Regions from separate parts of the Tsuneonella sp. HG094 genome, predicted to be linked through region 1. Evidence: predicted binding sites of a transcription regulator. Region 1 holds the regulator's gene; the other holds the start of a gene.
What was found. The regulator LexA, encoded in region 1, represses DNA repair genes until DNA is damaged. The targets are predictions, from matches to a motif close to GTTCCNCNCTTGTTCT.
Positions count from the first base shown of each region.

Region 2: ACWPMX_RS01840 (ATP-dependent helicase) is a predicted target of LexA. The motif match lies at 5,821-5,836, and genes of this name have one in related genera.

Region 1 covers NZ_JBSORA010000001.1:1,186,625-1,194,097, forward strand. The annotation lists gene ACWPMX_RS05925 (anthranilate synthase component II) at 1-447, shown strand, start outside; gene trpD (anthranilate phosphoribosyltransferase) at 444-1,436, shown strand; gene trpC (indole-3-glycerol phosphate synthase TrpC) at 1,433-2,221, shown strand; gene moaC (cyclic pyranopterin monophosphate synthase MoaC) at 2,249-2,719, shown strand; gene ACWPMX_RS05945 (molybdopterin molybdotransferase MoeA) at 2,716-3,897, shown strand; gene lexA (transcriptional repressor LexA) at 3,981-4,667, shown strand; gene ACWPMX_RS05955 (ComEC/Rec2 family competence protein) at 4,664-6,883, opposite strand; gene gltX (glutamate--tRNA ligase) at 6,913-7,473, shown strand, end outside.
Region 2 covers NZ_JBSORA010000001.1:373,967-381,439, reverse strand. The annotation lists gene ACWPMX_RS01875 (AmpG family muropeptide MFS transporter) at 1-1,353, opposite strand, end outside; gene ACWPMX_RS01870 (aromatic ring-hydroxylating oxygenase subunit alpha) at 1,428-2,585, shown strand; gene ACWPMX_RS01865 (hypothetical protein) at 2,649-3,215, shown strand; gene ACWPMX_RS01860 (hypothetical protein) at 3,215-3,694, shown strand; gene ACWPMX_RS01855 (pseudouridine synthase) at 3,734-4,528, shown strand; gene rsmD (16S rRNA (guanine(966)-N(2))-methyltransferase RsmD) at 4,528-5,076, shown strand; gene ACWPMX_RS01845 (hypothetical protein) at 5,139-5,735, opposite strand; gene ACWPMX_RS01840 (ATP-dependent helicase) at 5,844-7,473, shown strand, end outside.

The DNA.
Region 1 (7,473 bases):
TTCCTGATCAGCCCCGGCCCGTGCACGCCCAGAGAGGCAGGCATCAGCCTCGACCTCGTCGCCGCCTGTGCCGATGCGGGCAAACCGCTGCTAGGCGTATGCCTCGGCCACCAGTCGATCGGGCAGCACTTCGGCGGCAACGTGGTGCGCGGCGGACTGATGCACGGCAAGACCTCGCCTGTCACACATGATGGCAGCGGGGTGTTCGCAGGACTGCCCTCGCCCTTCACCGCGACCCGCTACCACAGCTTGGTGGTAGAGAACGTGCCGCAAGCGCTTGTCGTAAACGCGACCGCCGACGATGCGCACGTGATGGGCTTCCGCCACGCCGAGCTTCCGATCCACGGCGTCCAATTTCATCCCGAAAGCATCGCGACCGAGCACGGCCACGCGCTGCTGGCGAACTTCTTGGCGCTCTGCGGCATCGAAGCGGGCATTCCGGCGTGACTGCTCTCCCCGATCCCGAACCGCACCTGAGCGAGGACGAGGCCGAACGCGTGTTCGGCGCGCTGCTCGATGGAGAGACGAGCGAGGAGGAGATCGAGCGGTTCCTTTCCGCCCTGTCCGATCGCGGCGAGACGGCGGACGAGATCGCCGGTGCCGCCCGCGCCCTGCGCGCCCGCCTGCTGCCGATCGTTGCCCCCGACGATGCGATCGATGTCTGCGGTACGGGCGGCGACGGCCATCACACACTCAATGTCTCGACTGCAGTGAGCCTCGTGGTCGCGGCGGCGGGCGTTCCGGTCGCCAAGCACGGCAACCGCGCCGCCAGCAGCAAGGCGGGTGCCGCCGATACGCTGGAGGCGCTGGGTCTCGACATGGATGCCGCAGGGCGCACCGCCGAGAAAACGCTCGCCGAGATCGGCATCGCGTTCCTGTTCGCGAAGAATCACCATCCGGCGATGGCGCGGATCCAGCCCATCCGCCAGCGACTGGGTCGCCGGACGATCTTCAACCTCATGGGCCCGCTCTCCAACCCGGCCGGGGTGCAGAGCCAGCTTATCGGGATCGCCCGGCCCGCCTACGTGCCGATCTACGCACAGGCGAAGGCCCGGCTCGGCACGCGCCGCACGCTGATAGTCTCTGGCGACGAGGGGCTCGACGAGTTGAGCCTCGCGGGCGGCAACGAGGTCGCCGATGTCCGCGGCAACGAGTGGGAACTGCGCCGCGCGTGCGCGTTCGACGCCGGCCTGCCGAGCGCTCCGATCGAGGCGATCCGCGGAGAGGACGCCGCGCACAATGCCAAGGCCTTGAAAGCCCTGCTCATGGGAGCGCCCGGCCCTTATCGCGACGCGGTGCTGTTCAACGCCGGCGCCGCGCTGATGATCGCGGGCAAGGCTGTCGATTATGCCGAGGGCGCAAAGCTCGCGGCGGAGGCGCTCGATTCGGGCCGCGCGGAAGCGCTGCTGGCGCGGTGGATCGATCTGGCGAAGTGAACAAGCTCGACGAAATCTGCGCGACCAAGCGCAACGAGGTGGCGGAGCGCAAGGCGCTGGCGACGATCGGCGATCTTGACGCGGCCGCTCGCGATCAGACAGCCCCGCGCGGTTTTCATGCCGCCTTGGTCCTCAAGGCGCAGGATGGCTACGCATTGATCGCCGAAATCAAGAAAGCGTCGCCCTCCAAAGGATTGATTCGGGCTGATTTTCGTCCTGCAGAACATGCGGTTGCCTATGAACAGGGCGGCGCTGCGTGTCTCTCCGTGCTCACGGACGCGCCCTATTTCCAAGGGCACGAGGACTACTTGGCTGACGCCCGACGGGCATGCTCGCTCCCGGTCCTTCGAAAGGACTTCATGGTCGATCCATGGCAGGTGGCCGAAGCGCGCGCGATCGGAGCCGATGCGATCCTGATCATCGTCGCCGCACTCGACGATGGCCTGATGGCCGAAATCGAGGCCGCCGCGACCGAGCGCGGCATGGACGTGCTGGTCGAGGTGCACGACGAGGCGGAAATGGCCCGCGCGGCACGGCTGCGCTCGCGCCTGATCGGGATAAACAATCGCGATCTCAAGACTTTCCGTACCGATCTTGCCATAACGGAGCGCCTCGCGCCACTCGCGCCGGAGGAGTCGTTCCTGGTCGGCGAAAGCGGGATCAACAGCCATGCCGACTGTGAGCGCCTCGCATTGTCCGGCGTGCGGACCTTCCTCGTCGGCGAAAGCCTCATGCGCCAGAACGACGTCGCGGCGGCGACCCGCGGGCTCCTTGGCTCCGCGTAGGCTTGCCTCGATGAAAGCGGCCGAACGATGAGCCTCACCCACCTCGACGAATCGGGCGCGGCGCGCATGGTCGATGTCGGCGGCAAATCCGAAACCGACCGCTCCGCCACTGCCGAAGGACGCATCCGGATGAGCGCAGCGGCGCTTGCCGCGATCCGTGAAGGCAGCGGACCCAAAGGCGATGTCCTCGCCGCCGCCCGCATCGCCGGGATCATGGCGGCGAAAAAAACCGCCGATCTCATTCCGCTATGCCACCCCCTTTCGCTTAATGCGGTGCGGGTGGAGTTTGCTTTCGGGGATGACGCCGTGCGGGTATCGGCAACCGCTTCGCTCACCGGCCGAACTGGCGTGGAAATGGAAGCGATGACAGCGGCTTGTGTTTCACTCCTCACGATTTACGACATGGCTAAAGCGGTCGACAAGGGTATGGTGATCGAAGCGGTGCGCCTGGTCGAGAAGACGGGGGGCAAGTCGGGCCACTGGCGCGCGGAAGAATGATTCCGCCTCTTTCGCTCGAGGAGGCACAGGCGCGCCTGCTGGCCGGGGTTAATCCGCTCGGCACGGAAACGCTCTCGACGGCAAATGCCGGGGGACGCTGGCTGGCCGAACCGGTCACCGCGCGACGCACGTCGCCCTCCGCGGATCTTTCCGCGATGGACGGGTTCGCCACCGCCGGCGACGGACCGTGGACAATCGTCGGCGAAAGCGCGGCGGGTCATCCGTATCTTTCAGCTCTCGAGCGCGGACAGGCGGTGCGGATCTCGACCGGAGCCCATGTTCCGGGTGGTGACGCGCGAATCCTTCTGCGCGAGGACGCAGTCGATCACGGCGAAACCGTATCGGCCCCGGGTAACGAGCCCGATGCCCGACACATCCGCCGCCGCGGGTTCGATTTCGCTGAGCGCGACACCCTGTTGTCCTCACGAACCCAGCTCGGCCCTGCCCAGCTTGCGCTCGCGATGATGGGCGGCGTCGGGCAGGTTTCGGTCGGTCGCCTGCCAACGGTCGCCATCATCGACAGTGGTGACGAGCTCGTTGTCGATCCTGCTGTTGCCCATGGAGGCTTCATCCCGGCGACGAACGGCCCCATGCTCGCTGCGCTGGTTGCGAGCCATGCAGGGGCGGTGACGCGCATCGGTCCGGTGCGGGACGATCTCGGCGCACTTGGGGCTGGGCTGGCGCAAGCCGCAGAGGCCGACCTGATCGTGACGAGTGGCGGCGCATCGGTTGGCGATCACGATCTCGTCCGGCCCGCACTCCAGGCGTACGGGGCGACGGTCGATTTCTGGCGGGTCGCGATCCGTCCGGGCAAGCCGCTGCTGGTCGCGCGCAAGGGCACCCAGGTCGTTATCGGCCTTCCCGGCAATCCAGCCTCCGCCTTCGTGACCACGGTGCTGTTCGTCCTGCCGATACTGCGGCGGCTTGCAGGCGCTTCTCCGGCGGCCTGCCTGCCAACCACAGTCCCCGCCCTGCTTGCCGCACCCGTCCCGAAAGGCGGATCCCGTCGAGAGTTTTTGCGGGCACGATGGACCGAGCACGGCGTAGAGCCGCTGCCGGAGCGCGACAGCAGCGCGCTGCGCACATTGGCAGCCGCAGGTGCGTTGATCGACCGCCCTGCGCATTGTAGCGCCGGAGTGCCCGGCGATGTGGTTCGGGTCATCCCTCTGCCGCCTTAACGGCAGGCTTGACGGCGTCTCGCAAGTTGCCTACTTGTTCCGCGTTCGTTCCCGAATTGGAACGGTTGCGTAAAGAGGCAAACATGCTCACCGCCAAGCAACGCGAACTGCTGCAGTTCATCACCGTCCGGCTCGAGGAAAGCGGGATTTCGCCTTCGTTTGAGGAGATGAAGGAGGCGCTCGACCTCAAGAGCAAGTCGGGCGTTCACCGGCTGATCTCGGCGCTTGAGGAACGCGGGTTCATTCGCCGCCTTGCCAACCGGGCCCGTGCGCTCGAGGTGATCCGCCAGCCAGAGGATTCGGTGGCCGCTCCGCGCAGCGCTACCGCACAACTTGCCGACAATGTCGTGCCCCTGCGCGCTCCAGCGCGTCCCGAACCGGCGAACGACGTCGTCGAACTGCCGCTCCACGGCCGCATCGCTGCCGGTATGCCGATCGAAGCGCTGGAGGGTCAGAGCACCCTTCCCGTACCCGCCGCGCTGCTCGGTCCGGGTGAGCATTACGCGCTCGAGGTTTCGGGCGACTCGATGATCGAGGCCGGGATTTTCGACGGCGATTTTGCGCTGGTCAAGCGCACCGATGTCGCGCGCGACGGAGAGATCATCGTCGCGCTCGTTCGGGGTGAAGAAGCCACGCTCAAGTACCTGCGCCGCGAGAACGGGATGGTGCGGCTCGATCCGGCGAATGGCGCCTACGAGCCACAGATCTACCGCCCGAACGAAGTAGAGGTGCAGGGCAAGCTCGCGGGATTGCTTCGCCGCTACCACTAAGTCCCGGCTTTGCGCTCCTGCAATTGTCCGCCTCGGGCTGTCCACCAAGGGTGCTGCCCCTGACTTTCGGCAACCGTGGCAACCCGTTCCTGCTCGAGGTAGATCGACAGTCCGCCGCTTTCGGCAAGGAAACGGCGGTCGGCCTTGAGCCATCGCGGTCGGCAGCTTGCGGGCAGGAAGCGGTCGGCAATGACAATGTCCACCCGGGTGCAGGACGCGGCCAGCGCACGCTCCTCGATCCGCGAGCGCGAGCGGGCAAGCAGCATTATCCAGTTCCGCCCGCCGCGCTCGATCGTGAGGATGCAGAAATCACGGCCGCACCGCGCACCGTCCCAGCGATCGAGCGGAACGGGATCGCCGGACAGGCCCGCCATCTCAAGCAGGTTATCCTGCGCGAATGTGCTGCGCCCGTCTCGCAGGACCAGCAATTGGTCGCCCTCGCCCGCGATCCCCACATGGCGGCCGTCGTTCGTGACGAGAACATCCGGCACCGGGGTCATCGCAAGCAGGCTGGCGGCAGCCAGAACCGGGATGAAGCCGAACAATCTAACCCGTCCGCGCCAGAGCGCGAGCCAAAGGGCCCCGATCACGAACAAGGCATAGGTCGAGGCGCTCATTTGCGGCATCAGGCGAACCGCACCTGGCTGTCCGGCGGTGAAATGCGCGATTGCCAACAATAGGTCGAGTGACTGCCCGGCGAGCCACCAGACCGGCTGTCCTGCCCCGACGAGGTCGAACAAGAGTGCAAGAGCGATCAGCGGCATGGAGACGAACGTCACCAGCGGTATCGCGACGACATTGGCGAGCGCGCCGTAGAATCCGGCGCGGTGGAAGTGGAACAGCACGATCGGCATCAGTGCGATTTCGATGACGATTCCGGTCAACACGAGCATGGCAAACTGTCGCCCCAGCCGGGCGCTCATGCGCTCCTCTCTCGGAGCCAGGAAAGCGCGAACCGGCGCTGCTTCGTACAAGGCGACAATGGCGATGACCGCGGCGAAGCTCATCTGGAAGCTGGGACCGACCAATGCTTCCGGCCAGATCAGCAGGACGGCGAAAGCTGCCGTCGCGACCATGCGCAGGGATAGCGGCTCGCGTCCGATCGCCAACGCAATCAGGACCAGAAGTGCGCCGATGCAACTGCGCAACGTCGGCACTTCGGCCCCCGTCAGCAGGGTATAGGCAATCCCTGCACCAGCGGCGATCATGGCGGCGACCAGCGGCAGCCGCACGCGCAGGACCAGCCACGGAAACAGCGCCAGCAGGCGGATCGCGAGGAAATAGGTCGCCGCGATCGTCGCGCTCACGTGGACCCCGCTGATCGACAGCAGGTGCGTCAGCCCCGAATCGCGCATCGCCTCCTCATCGGCCGGTGCGATCCCGCCCCGGTCACCGCTGGCGAAGGCCGCGGCGATGCTCCCCGCCGAACCCTCGAGGCGAGAGTGGACGTGCGCGGAAAGGCTCCGCTGTGCGCCTGCGATCAGTCCTCCTCCGCTCGACGGCTCGACGATGGTCACCGGGCCAAGCGCACTCCCGGTCGCAGAGAGGCCCGCGAACCACGCCGTGCGAGCGAAATCGTACGCGCCCGGCACCAGCGGCGCGCCCGGAGGCATCAACCGTGCTCGCACCCGCACCCGCGCGCCCTCGGTTACGCTGGCGGTCACTTGAGCGGTCGGGATGTTGACTCGAACCTTGCGCGCAGTCGCCGTCTCGGCGTCGCGATAGGCGAGCGTGAGGCGCACCCTGTCCTCTGCGGGACGATCCTCTCGCGCCAGTACTCGGCCATCGATGTAGGTCACTTGCGGTCGATCGAGAGGCAGGGCGCCGACCGCAGTCGATCGCGCCCATACGAGGCCGGTGCCCAACGCAGCGAGAAAGCCGATCGCCACCACGGCGCGGAGCAAGCCCACTCGATCCTCATTGCCGCGCCATCGGGCCACCGCACCGATAGCGGCCAACAGCGAGGCTCCTATCCAAAGGATCCATGACACCGGTCCGGGCAGCAGGAACCACGGAGCGATCCCCGCCATGAAGGCGACTGTCAGCCACGGCGCGCGGTCGAAAGCGGCCTGATCCAGAAATCGTTCGAGCTGGTCTGCGCCTCTGGACAAGAAGCGTCCCGTGCGCCAAGGGCGCTGCAGTGCAGCATCGACCTCTCGGTCGCCCTCGGCATCCGTGTCGGACAGGGGCACCAGCGGCACTGTACGGGTCGCCATGAAACCATTGGATAAGGACGATAATTCGGATGGCAAGCGATAGCGCAGGTGTGGTCACACGCTTCGCCCCTTCGCCTACCGGATTCCTGCACATCGGCGGCGCGCGGACTGCGCTGTTCAACTGGCTCTACGCCCGGCACCACGGCGGCAAGTACCTCCTGCGGATCGAGGATACCGACCGCGCACGGTCGACCGAACCCGCGATCAAGGCAATCTTTGACGGCCTCGGGTGGCTCGGCCTAGAGGGCGACGAGCCGCCGACCTTCCAGTTCGCCCGCTCCGATCGACACGCTGAGGTCGCCCACGACCTGCTGGCGAAGGGCGCAGCCTATCGCTGTTACCTGACGCCCGAGGAGCTTGCCGAACGCCGCGCCGCCGCGCAGGCCGAGCGCCGCACGTTCCGGATCGACAGCGAATGGCGCGATGCCGACCCGGCGACCTGGCCCGCCGAAGCGCCTTACGTCGTGCGCATCAAGGCCCCGCGCGTTGGTGAAACCACGATCACCGACGAGGTCCAGGGCTCGGTTACGGTGGCCAACGCCGAACTCGACGACTTCGTCCTGCTCCGCTCCGACGGTACGCCGACTTAC
Region 2 (7,473 bases), 810 kb from region 1:
GGCCGAAAATCCGGTGCCGTCGGCCACCGCGCCCATCACGCGCCCGCCGCTCGCCATGTCGGCATAGAGCAGGTTGGTGAGCGAGGCGAGCAGTCCGCCGATCATCATCGTCGCCATCCGCCCAAGCGCGGTGAGCATCCAGCCGCCGAGCGCGAGGCCCAGCACGATCGCGCCGACCCCGAAGAACTTGGACGCCACTGCGACCTCGTCCTTCGTGTAGCCGAGTTCGGTCAGGTAGAACGGATAGGCGAAGGTGCCCCAGATCGCGTCGCAGATGCGGTAGGTCAGCACCACCGCCAGGATCAGCATCAGCGCCCAGCCCAGGCGGCCGACGAACTCCTCAAGCGGCAGAACGAGCGCGCGGTAGAGGTGGTCGGCGAGATAGGTCGATCCGCGCGCGGGCGGAGCATCCTCTGCCAGGAGGTGCTGACCCTTCTTGCGCTGGCTCGCGAGCCAGCCGGCGATGAACGCGGGCAGCACGATCGTCGCGACGATGATCCACGGGCCCCAGGTGCTGGTGAATTCGGTCGGATCAGGGCGTGCGTCGGGCGCGGCGGTCAGCGACCGGATCATGAAGTTCAGAACGAGCGCGATCGTCCCCGCCCACAGCAACCCGACCAGCGCCAGCGCCTTGTAGCGGACCGACGGGGCAAGCCCGCCGGCATGACGGAGAGCGAGAACCTGCTCGTCCCCCTCGCTGGCGATACCGTCGCGCTCGGCATTGGGCGCGAAAAGCCCCGCCGCGCCGATCGCCAGCAGGATGAGGCCGAGCACGAGATAGGTCTGCGGCCACCCGATCCGGCCCGCGATGATCAGCGCCAGCGCGCCGCCGACGAGCGAGGACAGGCGGTAACCCATTTGGTAGACCGTACTCAGGATATCGAGCGTCGCCTTCTCGTCCGCGATGTCGATACGCCAGGCGTTGATCGCGATGTCCTGCGTGGCGCTCGCAAACGCGCCAATGCCTGCGAGAAGGCTGAATATGCCCAGCGCCGAACCGGGATCGAGCGCACTCATCGTCACCAGGATCGCGCCGAGGATCGCCTGCATCGGCACGATCCACTGCTTGCGCTTGCCCAGCTTGCGCAGCAACGGCAGGTCGACCTTGTCGATCAGCGGCGACCACAGGAACTGGAAGGCATAGGCAAGGCCGATCAGGCTAAAGACGCCCATCGTTTCGAGGTCGACCCCCGCCTCGGTCAGCCAGGCGAACAGCGTGCCGAGGAACAGCGCGAAGGGCAGCCCGCTGGCGAACCCGAACAGCAGCATGAAACCGGTCTTGCGGTTGTTGAGCGCACGCCCGAGTATGCGCCAGCTCGACGGCTTCTTCGCGACTGCAGCTTCCTCGGCCATTCCCTCTACGTCCTTCCCGCCCGGCGTCTTTCGTGCGACACTTAGCGCCGGGACAGGATTAGGAAAGCCGCGCCATGAACGAGGCCGTAACGCTCCGTGGAAAACGGCCGACTGACGGCCAGCTTGCGCTCGCCGAAGCGCTCGTACGGGGTGAAGTGCGCACCAGTGCGGGCATCACTACGGTCCCCGCGTCGGTCTACACCGACCCCGCCCATTTTGCGCGCGAGAAGGCCGCGCTGTTCGACCGATTGCCGCAGGTGCTGATGCCGAGCGCGCTGGTGCCCGATCCGGGCATGGCGGTGCCGCACGATCACACCGGAAAGCCGCTGCTCGTGACCCGCGACAAGGCGGGCGCGGTGCGCGTGTTCCTCAATGTATGCCGCCATCGCGGGACGCGGCTGGTCGAAGGGACCGAGGCGCAATGCGCGGCGCGGCTGGTGTGCCCGTACCATGCGTGGACCTATCGTCTCGACGGCGCGCTGATCGCCCTGCCCCGTCCCGACAGCTTTCCCGGTCTCGACAAGGGCGATCACCACCTCGTCGAACTGCCCAGCCGCGAGGCGGGCGGGTTGATCTGGTATGCGCCGGTCGAAGGCGCCGACTTCGCTTTCGCCGAGACGCTCGGTGCCGACATGGACGCCTTCGGGGCGGCCGACCACTTCCTGTTTCGCCGCAAGACGCACAGCGTCGCGGGCAACTGGAAGCTGATCATGGACGCTTTCCTCGAAAGCTACCATGTCACTCGTCTCCACGCGCAGACGATCGGGCCGTTTTTCAAGGATGGGGTAACCAGCGGGGACATGATCGGTCCGCACGCCCGCAGCGCTGTCGGCCGGGCGGAAGAACTGGCCGGGGTCGACCTCAACGACATGACCGCGCTTCGGCGCCGGGTGACCTTCGCCTACCAGCTCCTTCCCGCGACGATCGTGATCCCCAGCCCCGATTACATCAACGTGATGTGCCTGTGGCCGCAGGCGGTCGATCGCACGCTGGTCGAGGATTTCATGCTGATCCCCGAGGAACCGACGACCGACAAGGCCCGCGATCACTGGAAGCGGAGCTGGGCACTGCTCGACGGGGGTGTGTTCGCTGCCGAAGATTTCCGCGCAGCGGAACTGGGCCAGCAGGGCCTCACCACCGGCGCGGTGCCGCACCTGACGCTCGGGACGCTCGAAGGCGGCATCCATCGCTTTCACGAAACGGTCGAGGAAGCGTTGCGCGCGGCAAACTGACTTGCGCCTGTCCGAATCCCTCGGCTAACTCGCCGAGACGGAAGTTTGGGGGCAAATCATTCCATGATTCGAGCAATCTACGCGTTCGCGGCGATCGCCGCGCTCGCAGCCGTGCCGACGACAGCGAAAGAGTGGTCGAAGGACAAGACCTGGACGGTCACCGAATTCAACGAAGGCGCCTGCCTCATGCGCCCCAAGGACATGACGTCGAACAAGGGCTTTCAGATCATCGAGGCGGTCGACCATAACGGCAGCCTCGCCGTGACCGGTTTGCCGGGCACCTCGAATAAGCCCGCGACACTGTCGTACAGCTTCACCAGCGAAGCGTATATGACAGTCCTTGTTCGCCGCGCTCAGACGTACATTACGCATGAGCACAATTCGATCGACACCCTTCTGTGGAAGGTCCCAGCCCAGCCAGCGTCTCTGTACGGCAAACCGGCGTACGAGATGCAGATTCCCCGCAACTTCCTCGATCTCTACGCGGAATTGGGCACGCTGATGCTTTCGACCGAAGACAAGCCGATGATCGAGGGGTTTTATCCGAACACAGGTGCCGCGGACGCGATCGCTGCCCTGCGCGAATGCAACAAGGCGCTCTCCGCCAAGCTCGCCAAGGGGACCAACTGATGCTCCGTGCGCTCGTTACCGGCCTGCTTGCGCTCTCCGCGACCGCAGCCGTTGCCCAGGCTACAGATGCGTCCGCCGGTCAGTGGCAGATCGCCCCGAACGATATGGGCTGCTCGATGCTGCGCACCGTTTCCGGCGAAGGAAGTGCCGCAGTGATGGTGTCGCTCAACCGCAACCAGGCGAGCCAGATCATTTTCTTCGCGCCCGGCAGCAAGATCGAACCAGGCATGTTTTATGCAGGCGTGGTGATGTGGGACGAGACCACGATCCCACTCCATTTTCTTTCTGGCGGCTCGCCTGAAATGCCCGGCGTGGCGATCGAATCGAACGACGCTCGCCTGATCGATGTCATCGCTCGCAACGAAAGAGTCGGCATGGCGGTCTTGGGCGTCACCCAGACGACCGAATTCCCGCTCTCCGGCGCGAAGGAAGCCGTCGCGAACCTGCGCAAGTGCGTGACCGACAACACACCCAAGTAGCGCTGGCAAGTCGCGCGCGCGGCTCGTAGAGCGGCGCGCATGTCGAAACCGCCCGCAAATCCCCGCCATGATGGCGGCGCTCCCGCTGCATCCGCACCTCCCCGCGAAGGCGAGCGTATCGCCAAGCTGCTCGCGCGCGCGGGCGTGGCCAGCCGGCGCGAAGTCGAGCGGATGATCGCCGATGGGCGCGTGGCGATCGATGGCAAGGTTCTCGATACCCCGGCGACCGTGCTTCCAAACCTCAAGGGCGTGACGGTGGACGGCAAGGCGGTCGGCCAGGCCGAACAGTCGCGAGTGTTCGCGTTCCACAAGCCCTCCGGCCTGCTAACCGCCGAGCGCGATCCCAAGGGGCGGCCGACGATCTATACCGCGCTCCGCAACGCGATGCCCAAGGACGCTCCGCGGGTGATGCCGGTGGGGCGTCTCGACCTCAACACCGAGGGGCTGCTGCTGCTGACCAACGACGGCGAATTGAAGCGCGCACTGGAATTGCCCACCTCCAACGTGCCGCGCACCTACCGCGCGCGCGCCTTTGGCGACGTCACCCAGAGCCAGCTCGACGACTTGATCGAGGGTGTCACGATCGACGGCATGCGCTACGGCAAGATCGAGGCGGATCTGGATGGCGGAAAGGGCCGCAACCAGTGGATCCTGCTGACGCTGACCGAAGGCAAGAACCGCGAAGTGCGCCGCGTGCTCGAATATCTCGGGCTGCAGGTCAGCCGGCTGCTCCGCGTCGGTTACGGCCCGTTCAACCTCGGAGACCTGCCGCGCGGCGCTGTGGCCGAAATCCCGCAGGCGCAGGTCGAGCGGCTGCGCAAGAGCCTGCGCTGATGCGAGTGATTGCGGGGGAATGGCGCGGCCGCAAGCTCGTCGCGCCCAAGGGCGAGGCGACGCGGCCGACCGCCGACCGCACGCGCGAAACCTTGTTCAACATGCTCGTGAGCCGGCTCGGCGATTTCGACGGGCTCAAGGTCGCCGACCTCTTCGCCGGGTCGGGTGCACTGGGAATCGAGGCGCTTTCGCGCGGTGCCGCCTCGTGCCTGTTCGTCGAGCAGGATCGGCCCGCGCTCGACGCGATCCGCGCGAACATCGAGACGCTTGGCGCGCGCACGCGGACCGACCTGCGGGCGCAATCGGTGATGACGCTCGGCCCCACCTCCGCCCCGCTCGACCTGATCCTGCTCGACCCGCCCTACGGCACCGGTGCCGCGGGGGTCGCGCTCGACCGACTGCTGCGGCTCGGCTGGATCGGCCCCGCAACCTGGCTCGCGGCGGAAACTGGTGCGAACGAGACGCTGGAGGTCGCTGGACTGGAGGTCGACGCGGCCCGCAAGGTGGGCAAGGCGCAACTCTGGCTGCTCCGCAAAGCTGCCGCATAGAAAAAGAACGCCGACCCGGCTGGGCGGCGCCCTTCTTTCCTGCCGTCCTGACGGCGGGTTCCTTACTTCTGCGGCTTGGGGCCTGGGATTTCGCTCGCGGGCTTGCCCGGCCAGTAGTTGAGCGGGCGGTTGCCGTAGTTCTTGCCCGCTTCACGCGGGTTGATGCAGCCGTCGGTCACGGTCGCACTGCACAGCGGATATTCGCCGGTGCGCGCGGCGGGCGTCGTCTGGGTGACGGCACCGCTGACCATCTGCGGTTCGCGCCCAGCCACGGCGTTTGCAGCCGCGGCGGTCGTAGCGACCTGCGCGGTGGCAGAAGCATTCGCCGACGGCATGCTTGCCAACTGGCTTTCGATCGAGGTCCACGCGGTCACGCGCTGCTCCGGCGTCATCGCATACAGCCGGGTGCGCTGGTCGTCGGTAAGGGCCCACCAGCCGTTCTGCTGGGGCTCGGTCAGTGTCCAGTAGTAGACCTTGTAGTCGTTGGGCCACGCCGTGTAGATCGTTTGCCGCTCGGCCGGCCAGGCATCGTAGATTACCTGCTGCGGGCTGGTGAGCACATACACATCGCCGTTGGCACCGACGGCCACGGCGTCCTGGGCTGCGGCGGGAATGGCGAGCGCCAGCGCGGCAGCGCCGGCGAGGATAATCTTCTTCATGCGAACTCTCCGAACTTCTCCGTCGCGGTCCAATACGCACAGTCGTCGGACGCGGTTCCGACCCGCCCTTGCGCCGACTGGCGATGTTCCCTAGCTGTTCGCGTGTCCATGAGCTCCGACACCGCCCTTCCCGCGACCGCCCACCAAGGTGCGCTGCCCGCTTATGCGCAAGGGTTGAACCAGCCGCAGCAACAGGCCGTCCTGACGACCGAGGGGCCGGTGCTGATGCTGGCGGGCGCAGGCACCGGCAAGACCGCGGCGCTCACCGCACGCCTCGCCCATCTCGTCGCAATGCGGCTCGCCTGGCCGAGCGAGATACTCTGCGTCACCTTCACCAACAGGGCCGCGCGCGAGATGCGCGAGCGGGTGGGCCGGCACATCGGCGAGGCGGTGGAAGGGATGCCTTGGCTCGGCACGTTCCACTCCATCGGCGCGAAGATGCTGCGCCGCCACGCCGAGCTGGTCGGGCTAAAATCGAACTACACTATCATCGACACCGACGACCAGCTGCGCCTCCTCAAGGGCATGATCGTCGAGGGCGGGCTGGACGAAAAGCGCTGGCCCGCGCGCCAGCTCGCCGGGCTGCTCGACCGCTGGAAGAACCGCGGGCTCAATCCGGGCGACCTCGATGCGGTGGAGAACGAAGCCTACGCCAACGGGCGCGGGCAGGAGTTCTACGGTAAATACCAGGAGAGGCTGAAGGCGCTCAACGCCTGCGACTTCGGCGACCTGTTGCTCCACATGCTCAACGTGTTCCGCAAGGACCGCGAGGTGCTGTCGATGTACCAGCAGCGCTTCAAGTACATCCTCGTCGACGAGTATCAAGACACCAACCAGGTCCAGTACCTGTGGCTCCGCCTGCTGGCGCAGGAGCGCAAGAACATCTGCGTGGTGGGCGACGACGACCAGTCGATATATTCGTGGCGCGGGGCCGAGGTCGCCAACATCCTGAAGTTCGAAAAGGACTTCCCCGGCGCGGCGGTGATCAAGCTGGAGCAGAACTACCGCTCCACCCCGCACATTCTCGCCGCTGCCAGCGGCCTCATCAATGCCAATAGCGAACGCCTCGGCAAGACGCTGTGGACCGAAGTGCCCGCAGGCGAGAAGGTCCGCGTCATCGGCGTATGGGACGGCCCCGAGGAAGCGCGCCGCGTGGGCGAGGAGATCGAGCGGCTGGAACGCGAAGGCGCGGGCCTCGACCAGGTCGCAATTCTCGTGCGCGCGCAGTACCAGACCCGCGAGTTCGAAGACCGCTTCATCCAGATCGGCATGAACTACCGCATCGTTGGCGGTTTCCGCTTTTACGAGCGCGCCGAAATCCGCGATGCGCTCGCCTACCTGCGGGTCATTGCGCAGCCGGCCGACGATCTCGCGTTCGAACGCATCTACAACCAGCCCAAGCGCGGCCTCGGCGCCAAGACGCTCGAGTTGATGCATCGTCACGCCCGCGCAACCGGACTGCCGCTCGCCGCCGCGTCCCTCCAGCTCGCCGATACCGACGAGTTGCCGCCACGGGCGCGCGGGACGATCGCTTCGATGATGGGGCAGTTTCTCCACTGGCGCGATCTCAGCGCGACCACCGCGCCCGCCGAACTGCTGCGTCTCGTGCTCGCCGAGAGCGGCTACGAAGCGATGCTCAAGGCCGACAAAACCGCCGAAAGTGCGGGCCGCGCGGACAATCTGTCCGAACTCGCGCGGGCGATGGAGGAATACGACACGCTCGGCGACTTCCTCGAGC